2 regions of the Neorhizobium tomejilense genome follow, and region 1 is predicted to be linked to the other one. Evidence: riboswitches for the same ligand, from Rfam matches in the RefSeq annotation. Region 1 holds a riboswitch; the other holds the start of a gene.

Region 1 (5,164 bases):
GCCAAGCACCCGCCGGCTCAGCGAATGCGCAAGCAGCGCATGCGGACCGATGCCGGCCAGACCCAGCGCCAGTCCGGCGCTGAGCGGCGAAAGGCCAAAAACCGCCGCTGCCGTCAGTGCGACGATGAGCGTCGGCACCATGACGAAGAACTCGCAGAAGCGCAGGATCACCGTTTCGCGCCAGCCGCCAAGGACGGCGGCGGCGGTGCCCAGCAGGGTGCCAGAGAAAAAACCGATGGCACCGACCGAGAGGACGACGCAGGCCGTCCGCCATCCGCCGGCCATGATGCGCGACAGAAGGTCGCGACCGAGATGATCGGTACCGAGCAGGTGGCTGGCGGTCATGCCGGAATGACGGGCAAGCATGTCCACCGCATCGGGGTCATGTGGCTGCCAAAAACCGCCGACGCAGAGAAAACCGGCGAGCGCCGCGAGCATGATCAGCCGGGGCATCAGGCGAGACGCGGATCGAGAAGGCGCATGGCGAGATTGGCGCCGGCATTCATCACAAGCATCCAGATGGCGATGACCATGACATAGGCCTGCAGCACCATCTGGTCGCGCGCCGCGATGCTCTGCACCAGGAACTGGCTGATGCCGGCAAGGCCGAAGAGGATTTCCATGGTCGCGGTGCTGCCGATCACCCAGCCGGCTTCGGAACGGACTGCCGACAGGAGGGCATAGAGCGCGCTGCGGTGGCTATGCCGCCAGAGAGCCTGCTTTTCCGACAGGCCCTTGGCAAGCGCCGTGCGGAAATGCGGCTGGCCGGCGGTCTCCTTCAGGTCGCGCCGATAGACGCGGGAGAGAACGGCAACCGAATGCAGCGCGATCAGCAGGACCGGCAGGACGATCGTGGTCCAATCATTGGCGAAGGGTCTGAGCCAGCGCAGCTGCACGCCGAGCACCCAGAGAAGAACAAGGCCAAGCCAGAAGGCCGGCACCGCCTGGACGAAGATCGACAGAGCCCGGCTCATCCGATCGGCAGTGCCCCCGGGATAGGCCGCCGCGAAAAACCCGAGCGGAACCGCCAGCACGATCGCCAGCGCCAGGCCGGCGAGACCGAGCGACAGCGAAACCGGCAACCGCTCGGCAAACTCGGCAAGCACCGGCTCTCCGGTCCGGAAGGAGCGGCCCCAGTCGCCGCTGAGGAAATCCGCCAGCCAATGCAGATACCTGACCGGCAGCGGCTGATCGAGCCCCCACTGCGCCCTCAACGCGGCGACGGTTTCCTCCGTCGCCGGCAGGTTCCAGACACGAATGGCGATCGCGACCGGATCGGCCGGCATCAAGGTGATGACCGAGAAAGAGGCGAGCGAAACCGCCAGCAACCCCGTTATCGATTGTATGCCGAACCGGGCCAGTCGCATCACGTGGCCTACTCCGCCTCGCCGATATCGGCGCGCAGGACGTGGTAGTCGGATCCCCACGGCTCGTAGTTCTTCAGCCGCTTCGACAGGCCGACATACCAGACGGGCGATACCAGGAAGGAGACGGGCGCATCGGCGAAGAGTTTCTGCTGGGCATCCAGCGCGATCGCCACCCGCTTTGCCGGATCACCCTCGGTCGCAAACCGGTCGAGGATCGCGTCGAAATCCGGCGAGGCATATTTCGCATAGTTCAGCGAAGCGCCGCTTCTCAGCATCGAGTTCAGGAAAAAGGCGGCGTCGCCGCTCGGGGCCGTGTGCTGCGCCCAGAGCGCGATGTCAAAGTCGCCGGCCGAAGCTACCTGCTGGATGTTCTCCACCACCTGCGTATCGACCCCGATGCCGATCTTGGCGAGTTCCGCCTTGACCACCGGCAGCATGGTGACGAGATCCGGGCGCTGCGGATAGGTGATGACCAGCAGGCGCAGCGGCGTGCCGCCCCTTTCGCGCATGCCGCCGCTGCCTCTTGCCCAGCCGGCTTCGTCGAGCAGCGCGCCAGCCCTGGCAAGATCGGTGGGGCGTGCCTCCCGGCCGGCAAAGGGGAAATAGGCGGCGTAGGCACCGGTCGCCGGTTCGCCGCCGTTGATCGCGGCTGCAAGCTCCTTGCGGTCGAAGGCCAGATCGATCGCCCGGCGCACCTTCACGTCAGCCATCAGCGGCCGGGCGGTATTGAAGAAAGCGAGATACTGGTACCCGACCGGGAACGACTTGATCGTCAGGTCCGGGTTGGTCTTGAGCCGGGTAACGACCTCCGACGGCAAGCCGAAAGCCATGTCGAGTTCGCCTGCTTCGAGCGCCAGCGTCAGGGTCTGGGCATCACCGAACTTGCGGAAATTGACCGGCGAACGCTGGTCGGCGCCAGCGAAATGCACGTTGGGCTCCAGCGTGATCGAGGCATCCGTCTTGAAGGCGGAGATCCGGTAAGGACCGCTGAAGACGGCATTGCCGGCCTCGGTGGGTTTGTAGGCAATCAGCGGCCATTCGGCGAAGAGTGCCTGAATGAACGGCACCGGCTTTTCGGTCGTCACCTTCAGCGTCAGGTCGTCGACCGCCTCGAAGCTCAGCTTGCCGCCGGTCGCGAGCGCCGCCTTGTTATTGGCGAACGTGGTATCGAAACCGGCTGCCAGTGCCCTGGCGGTGACGGGCGTGCCATCGGAGAACAGGCGGCCGGGTTTCAGGGTCACGGTCCAGGTCAGGTCTGCGACGCGCTCGGCCTTCGCGGCCAGCTCCGGCACGAGCTTGCCGTCCCGATCGACGGTGAAGAGGTTCTCGCCGACGCCATGGCTGACCAGCGCCCAGCCGTTCGACCCCTTGGCCGGGTCCGTGCCGCTGGTGATGTAGGTGGCTCCGACGCGAAGCGGCTCGCCTGCGAAGACAGTGCCTGCGGCGGCAAAGGTGGCGGCGGTGAACCAGGCGGCGGCCAAGCGCGATAGCGTCTGTGACGTCAATTCTCTCTCCTGTTGTTCTGTTCGGATGGGGTGCGAAGCCGCTGCTTGCGGCCCGTTGGGTGATAGGCGAAGTTCTCGACGATCCGGCCGCCAAGCAGGTGCTCGCCGACGATCCGGTCGATCGCATCTTCGGTGACGCCGCCGTAATAGGTGCCTTCCGGAAACACCTGCAGCACGGGCGCCAGACTGCAGGGACCGAGACAGGTGGATTTTGCGGTCATCGTGCCGTCGCCGGCAGCGCGCAATTTCTGCCGCTCCTGCTGGTTGCGCAGATGTCCCCAGATCACATCGGCTCCGGCCGCGTTGCAGGGGCCGCCCTGGCAGACGAGTGCGCGGCGTTTCTGGGCTGGCACGAGTGAACCTTCGATGACGGGTGGGTTTTCGGTTTTCGGGACATCCAGCTCCTCGGCCGTCTCCAGCAGCTCGCCGAGAAGCTGCGCCATCAGCGTGCTGGAGGCGATATCCCTGGCGATGGACAAGGCCGGCCAGGGGCGGCTGTCGGCGGCCTTCCAGCGTGTCAGCGATTTCGTCAGCCAGATATGAAAGCTCGGCTCCATGGGCAGGACGAGCGGCACGATGATGACGGTTTCGACATCCTCGTCGAGCAGATTGGACAGCGCTTGGCGCAGCGAGGGGGTTCCCTGCTCGGTAAAGGCGAACCGGACGATTCCGGCCCCGGTCATGCCGGCCGCAAGCTCCGCGAGCCGCTGCATTTCCAGATGCGGCGACGCCGCAAAGGCGGATTTGGCGATCAGGAGGACGGCGCGCCCGGATACGTTCTGGGAAGATAATCCCTGTGTTTTCACTGCCTTCGTCTCACTCAAGGAGGAGGCAGCAAAAATGAAGGTTGCGGCAGGCACGATGGCCCGACGGAACCGTCATTCCTGTGGCACACCCCGACCACGGAACTTCTATCGTCAGGCAGGTCTCCTGGCTTGCGGGTCAAAGCCTTCATCGTCCGTCTTCCCGGCATTGTTGCCAGTGACATGTTGGACGAACGGCTCACCGCTCACAGTTGCGGGACAGCTCCGGTTTTTACCGGATTCCCTCTTAGCTTCCATCGCGGGACGGAAGAACCTTGACGCCGCGAACTTACACTCCCTCTGCCGACTGTCAACAGCGCCGCTTCATGCAGAATCATCGCATCAATGCGATGCGCCGGAGCCACCGACGGCAACGATCGTAAAGGGTTTTCCTTCGACGGGAATCGTCCGGACCTCCTTCAGGCTTTCCGCATCGACAACGCGAACCAGCGAGTGCCGCGGATCGGCAATGACGATATGACCGTCCGCAACGGCAAGGCGCGGCCGCGGATCACGCCAATGGCCGTCCTTGCTGTAGGGCTCGGTGACCTTGACCTTGCGAGCGATCTCGCCCTTGATCACGTCCAGCACATGAAGATCGCCGTCCTCCGTCAGGATGTAGGCATTGCGCGGCGTTGCCGGGTCCAGCAGGAAGTCGACGCGGCGGGTGGGCAGGGCGATCAGCCGGAAATGCTCCTCGGCGTCCGGATCGATCAGGACGATTTTGTCTTCGCCGTAGTTGCCGAGGAAGAACTGCATCGCCTTGCCACCAAGCAAGGTCCCGGTGCTGCCCTTTGGCAGGTCCGCCGGGTAAGCGAGCATTTCCAGCTTCGGGCCATCAATGCCCCCCGGGCCGGCAACGAGAACGCCTTCCTTGCAACCGAAGGCAACCAGCCGGGCCGAGGTGGCCTCGCCGTGAAGATCGGTGCATTTCGCGACGTCACCGAGCTGCTTGCCCGCTTCATCGACGACGCGAAGGCCGACCCTCGGCGGCAGTTCGTCGGGCTTGGTTTGGATTTCAGTGTTCGGGACCGACACGAGCACGAAACGACCCATCGTTACCGCTACGCCGTGATGCGGCTTCGTCGTGTCGACTGTCTTCACGTCGGCCCTGCCTTCGAGAAGAGCTGTTTCGTCGATGATATCCGCCTTGCCGCCTCGATCGTAAAAGAGGACCGCATGGTCGTCATGCGGGACGACGTGGAAAGGACGCTTGCCTTCGAAAGTCACGGGCAGCAACCCGACCTCGGAAACCTCCAGATCCCGATGCTCCCCGTGATCGGAGAAATCGATGCCAGTCCTGATGACGTGCACGATGTCATGATCTGACTGGGTAGCGAATACGGTCTGGCCGGAGGCACTAGCGGTCAGGGCCGCGGGACCCTTGACGTCATAGCGGCCGAGTTCCTTGCCGTTCTCGAAGTTGATGGCACGCACGACGGGGTTCGTGTGATCGCCGACAAACAGGCGCCATGCCTCCTTCGTCTCA
Region 2 (5,164 bases), on a different contig from region 1:
CGCTCGATCGACCGGGTGCGGGCGGCGATCGAAAAGAACGCCTCGCGCTATAAAAAGCCGATCGACGTGTTCGAGACGCTGGTCGCCGAGTTCCAGCGCACGCTGATCGTGCTGGTGATGGAGCTCACCGAGGAAATGAACATCATCGAGGATTTCGTCTACGACAACACGCCGCGCGATGAACGCCGTCGGCTGGCGCCGATCAGGCGGACGGTGGTCAGGCTACACCGGCACCTGAGAACGGTGCTGACGCTGCTGCGGCGCGCAGCGGCGACCGACGACGACGAGATGCCCCCCGGTTTCGACGACGCCGCCTCGCGGCTAATCGGTCGGCTGGAGGCGGCGGACCACGACGTCTACGCGCTGCAGGAGCGGGCGCGACTGCTGCACGAGGAAATCGACTCGAAGCTCTCCTCCGAGACCAACCGCCACCTCTACATCCTGTCGCTGATGACCGCCTTCCTGCTCCCGCCGACCTTGGTCACCGGCTTTTTCGGAATGAACACCTCGTCGCTACCCTTCGAGGGAGGCTCCGGCGGAACGGCCTATGCCTTCGGCTTGATCGGCATTTCGGTGCTTGCCGCCTGGTGGCTGTTGAAGCGCACCGGCATTCTCTGACCGCCGGACAAACGAAACCCGCCCGGGTTCGATACCGGACGGGTGGGGTAGTGCCTGCCGGGCGCTCTTAGAAATAAGGCGAATAGCAGGTCTGGCGCCGACCGTAGTTCGGCTGGAACGAGTTCGAATAGGCGTCGTAGGAACGGTAGCGATCGGCGCACCATTCGTAGTGGCGCGGATTGATGTCGTCGCCGCCGCCATAGGCCGGAGCCGGCTCAGCATAACGCGGCTGGGAGGCAATGGCGCCGCCGATCAGGGCGCCGGCACCGAATGCCGCCAGCGGGAACCAGTAGCCGTTATGGCGGCGATAACCCGGACGGTAGTCGCGATAACCGCGATGCCCGCCATACCAGCCGCCGCCATGGCGACGGTACTGCACGAGGGTCACGTCGGTGTCGGCGCTGGTTTCGATCCCGGCGGCCGGAGCGGACGGCAGCGGCATCGCCTGAGCCGGCATCAGAGAGCCGGCGAGAACGGCAGCGGAGATGCCCGCAACCGCGATCTTCTTCAAAAGAGTCATGTTAGGTCCCCAGATCCCTTGTCTATGTTTCAATTTTCGACAGCCAATTATTTCAGTATGCAGTGAATTTCAATTTTGCCGCAACCTTAGGAAGTTCATCCTGAATGCGCCATTAACGTGCGCCGCGACGAAGCAAGCCCGGCCGCTGGCATATGCCGCGACCGGGCTTGGCGTAGAGGTGGCCAACGCTTGCTTATCTGTAAGGCGAGATGCAGCGTACCCGCACGCCGGCGCGCGGCGCATAGGTATCGTCCCAGGCCCGATAGCTGCGATAACGGCTTTCACACCAGGCGACGTGACGGCTCGAATAACCGCCCCGGTCGGCCTGTATGGCACCACCGATGATGGCACCGGCGCCGAACGCGGCGAGCGGGAACCAGAACCCGTTGTAATAACGGTAGCCGGGCCGGCGATCGCGATAACCGCGGTGGCCGCGATACCAGCCATAGCGGTCACGCCGGAAGTCGCGACGGTACTGGACATTGGTGATATCCCCGGCGGCCGAAATGCCTGACGGTGGAGCCGGCATCTGAATGGCCTGCGCTGGCACAAGCCCGGCAAAGGTGGTCGCGATGGCAACCGCCGCCGCAGTCAGACGTAGACGAAAGGCGTTCATGCGGTGTGTTTCCTCATTCTGATTTTTAATCAGAAAACAACGCCAGACGCAGGTTTCGGTTCCTGAAGACGTACCCGGCACCGATCACCGCAGATCACGAATTGGCGATCAGGCGACGATCGAGAGTTGCGCCTGGTCGCCCTGCAGCCGGTTGACCATGAAGTTCGAATACCATTCGACGAACTGCATGACGCCGCCTTCGTGGAGTGGCGAATAGGGACCCGGCTCATAAGCGGGCGAGCGGATGCCGAAGGCGTTTTCCTCGACGATCTGGCGGTCCTGGTCGTTGGTCATGTTCCAGACATGGGTCAGTTCTTCGAGATTGTAGTCGACGCCCTCGACCGCATCCTTGTGGACCAGCCATTTTGTGGTGACCGCCGTTTCCTCCGGCCCCAGCGGGGTGACGCGGAACGAAATCGCATGGTCGCCGAGAATGTGGTTCCAGCTGCTCGGATAGTGGAAGAGCAGCATGGTGCCGATCGAGTTGATCGTCACGTCCTCGGAGAGTTTGCGCTGCACGGCGTTGCGGCCGCTCATCGTATAACTCTCGGCATCCTCGATCAGCGGCATGCGCGCGACGCGGAACTGGCCGGTTTCGTCCATGCGGAACTCGCTCGGCAACCCAGCCTCCTCGCAACGCTGCCAATGGGCGGCGATGACCGGATCGTCCTTGGCACCCTGGACGCCGGTCGCGGTGGGCGATTCCGGATAGGTGCGGCAGAGCTCCGGATGGTTGGCGGCGCAGTGGTAGCACTCGCGGTTGTTTTCCCAGACGAGCTTCCAATTGCCCTTCTCGATGATCGTCGACTGGTGCGCGACCTTGGCTTCCGAGAGGCGGTGCGGCGCCATATAGGGCTCGATCGCCGCGCGGACCGGCGCGAAATCCGGTGCCTCGTTGGCAAGGCAGATGAAGATAAAGCCGGCGACGCTTTCGCAATGGACCTTCTTCATGCTGAACTGGGTCTTGTCGAAGTCCTGGCCCATCTGGCGGCCGACCAAAAGCGAGCCGTCCAGCTCGTAGGTCCATTGATGGTAGGGACAGACGAGCCGGACCGCCGAGCCGTGCTCCTTGGTGCAGACGCGGCTTCCGCGATGACGGCAGGTATTGTGCAGCGCCCGGATCTGGTTGTCGCGGCCGCGCACGACGACGACCGGATAATCGCCGATCTGCAGGGTGAAATAGGCTCCGGCTTTCGGCAGTTCGCAATCATGTCCGACGAACAGCCAGTCGCGATACCAGATCATTTCCAGATCGAGCTTGAAATAGGCGGGATCGGTATAGAAGGGCTGTTCGAGGCTGAAGCCTTCACGGCGGTTCTTGAGCTGCCGCAGGGCCTGATTGCGAATTTCCATATTATCTTCCTCGTCAATGTGGACAGCGGAAGGACATGGAAATGCCGGCCGGCCTCAAGGCCCACCCAACACCCTGTCCCGAACGCCCGCCGCGTCCGGTCGTCATTTTTGATCCCGAGGCTGGTTTCCGGGCTCAGGAGCTTGTCCCTTGTGGGACCGGCTCGGCGCCTTCCCGGGCGGCCCTTGCGGCTCTTTCCCAGTGGCTTATGCCGTGCCTTATTGCTCCACCACCGTTGCGGGGGCAGCGCCGGATTAGGGTTTCTAAAGACCCCTGCCGGCTTCCCAATTCTCCGCCTTCCCTAGTTAGGCGGCACCTCAAGATCGAGGCGGATATAATCATCGAGCGAGCGTGTCGCATAGGCGACATTGCGACATCGGCAACCGCGTTGGCGACAGCGGCGAAACGGCCCAGAATGCAACACTCCAGCCCCGCGAAAGCGAAACCTGTCATTAAGGGATAAGCCATAAAATCCCGGCGTGAATGGGAGCGATGCCACCGTGCAGGCCAAGGGAAAGATCCGTTATTACAAAGCTCCTCCACCAACGCCTCCGGCGCCGGTGGTTGTGAAGACTGCATCCCATTCGGAATTCCTCCGGACGGGGCGCAGCTCCCGCTACAATCCGGTCTGGCTGCCGGAAGAGCGCCGCTATCTCACCCATAACGAAGTCGCCGAGCGCACGGGCAAAAGGCTCGAGGCAGCCGGGGAGACGAGCCACAACCGGATCAACTCCTTCCATCGCTCGATCAAGTTTCCGAAGATCATCTTCCACCACACGCTCGATGAACGTCCGCATCTCGGCTATTGCCATGTCACTGCGGCAAGGACGTTTCTTCCACGCGGCGTCCCCGTGAGCTGGTCGTTCTATATCGCCAACTTCTTCTCCAAGATCGGCGAGGAAGAAACGTTCTTCGAGCATATAAGCCCGGCCAATTCGCGCATGTATTTTGCCGTTGCGGTCGAACGCGAGGCGGGTCAGCCGCTGCAGATCAACCGCACGATCCGCAAGAACGGCCTTCTGTTCCAGACCAATGATCCGATGGAAGCCATCAAGAACGTGCTGATGCTCGGCACTTCCAACGAAATGCTCCGCGAGATCATCAAAAAGCTTTGAAGACGCCCGGGTCCGCGTTATTGACGGGCGGATATGACGGCTCAAATCATCGACATCACCCGGGATCGTGACGGCGCGCTTCGTCAAGCCTGCACCGTCCTTGGCGACGGCTTGCCCGTGGCGATCCCGACCGAGACGGTCTATGGACTTGCGGCCGACGCCACCAATCCCGCCGCCATCACCCGCATCTACGAGACCAAGGGCCGGCCGCGCTTCAACCCGCTGATCTGCCACATGTCGGATCTCGACATGGCCGAGCGCTATGCCGACTTCGATCCGATCTCGCGCAGGCTTGCCGAAGCCTTCTGGCCAGGCCCCCTCACCCTGATCCTTCCGCTGAAGCCCGAGAGCGGCATTCATGCGCTGGCGACGGCCGGGCTCGATACGATCGGCATCCGGCTTCCCAAGGGCTTCGCTTCCGAGCTCATCCGCGCCTTCGGCAAGCCACTCGCGGCCCCCAGCGCCAATACGTCCGGCAAGGTGAGCCCGACCAGCGCGCGCCACGTGGCCGACGACCTGGGCGAGAAGCTGGCGTTGATCATCGACGGCGGTGCGGCTCCGGTCGGTGTCGAATCGACCATCGTTCGCGTCGAGAACGGTATGATCCGGCTGCTGAGACCGGGCGGGGTAGCCGCGGAAGAGATCGAGAAGGCAACCGGTCTTGCAGTGATCCGGCCTGAGGGACCGGCGGCGATCATCGAGGCTCCGGGCATGCTGGCCTCTCATTATGCGCCCGGTGCAGCGGTGAGGCTCAACGCCGACCATGTCGAGGCCGGCGAAGCATTGATCCGGCTCGGTTCCGCTCCGGTGAAGGGAATGGAACTCGCCGCGGCGGTTTTTGACCTGAGCCCGTCCGGTGACCTTGCGCAAGCGGCGGCAAATCTGTTCGATTATCTGAAGCGCGCCGACGCCACCGGTGCCGCCAGCATCGCCGTCACGCCCAT

What was found. A riboswitch is a leader RNA that binds a small molecule or an ion and turns the genes downstream of it on or off. The one in region 1 is predicted to bind cobalamin.
Region 2: linked by a shared signal. The riboswitch ahead of ACSQ3G_RS02125 (aromatic ring-hydroxylating oxygenase subunit alpha) and the one ahead of ACSQ3G_RS31455 ((2Fe-2S) ferredoxin domain-containing protein) in region 1 are both predicted to bind cobalamin.

The regions. Positions count from the first base shown of each region.
Region 1 covers NZ_CAXUSO020000002.1:1,833,289-1,838,452, reverse strand. The annotation lists gene ACSQ3G_RS31470 (ABC transporter permease) at 1-453, opposite strand, end outside; gene ACSQ3G_RS31465 (ABC transporter permease) at 453-1,367, opposite strand; gene ACSQ3G_RS31460 (ABC transporter substrate-binding protein) at 1,376-2,872, opposite strand; gene ACSQ3G_RS31455 ((2Fe-2S) ferredoxin domain-containing protein) at 2,869-3,678, opposite strand; cobalamin riboswitch at 3,776-3,969, opposite strand; gene aztD (zinc metallochaperone AztD) at 4,018-5,164, opposite strand, start outside.
Region 2 covers NZ_CAXUSO020000001.1:432,881-438,044, reverse strand. The annotation lists gene ACSQ3G_RS02140 (transporter) at 1-618, shown strand, start outside; gene ACSQ3G_RS02135 (BA14K family protein) at 686-1,138, opposite strand; gene ACSQ3G_RS02130 (BA14K family protein) at 1,332-1,754, opposite strand; gene ACSQ3G_RS02125 (aromatic ring-hydroxylating oxygenase subunit alpha) at 1,863-3,107, opposite strand; cobalamin riboswitch at 3,209-3,440, opposite strand; gene ACSQ3G_RS02120 (DUF6656 family protein) at 3,606-4,220, shown strand; gene ACSQ3G_RS02115 (L-threonylcarbamoyladenylate synthase) at 4,254-5,164, shown strand, end outside.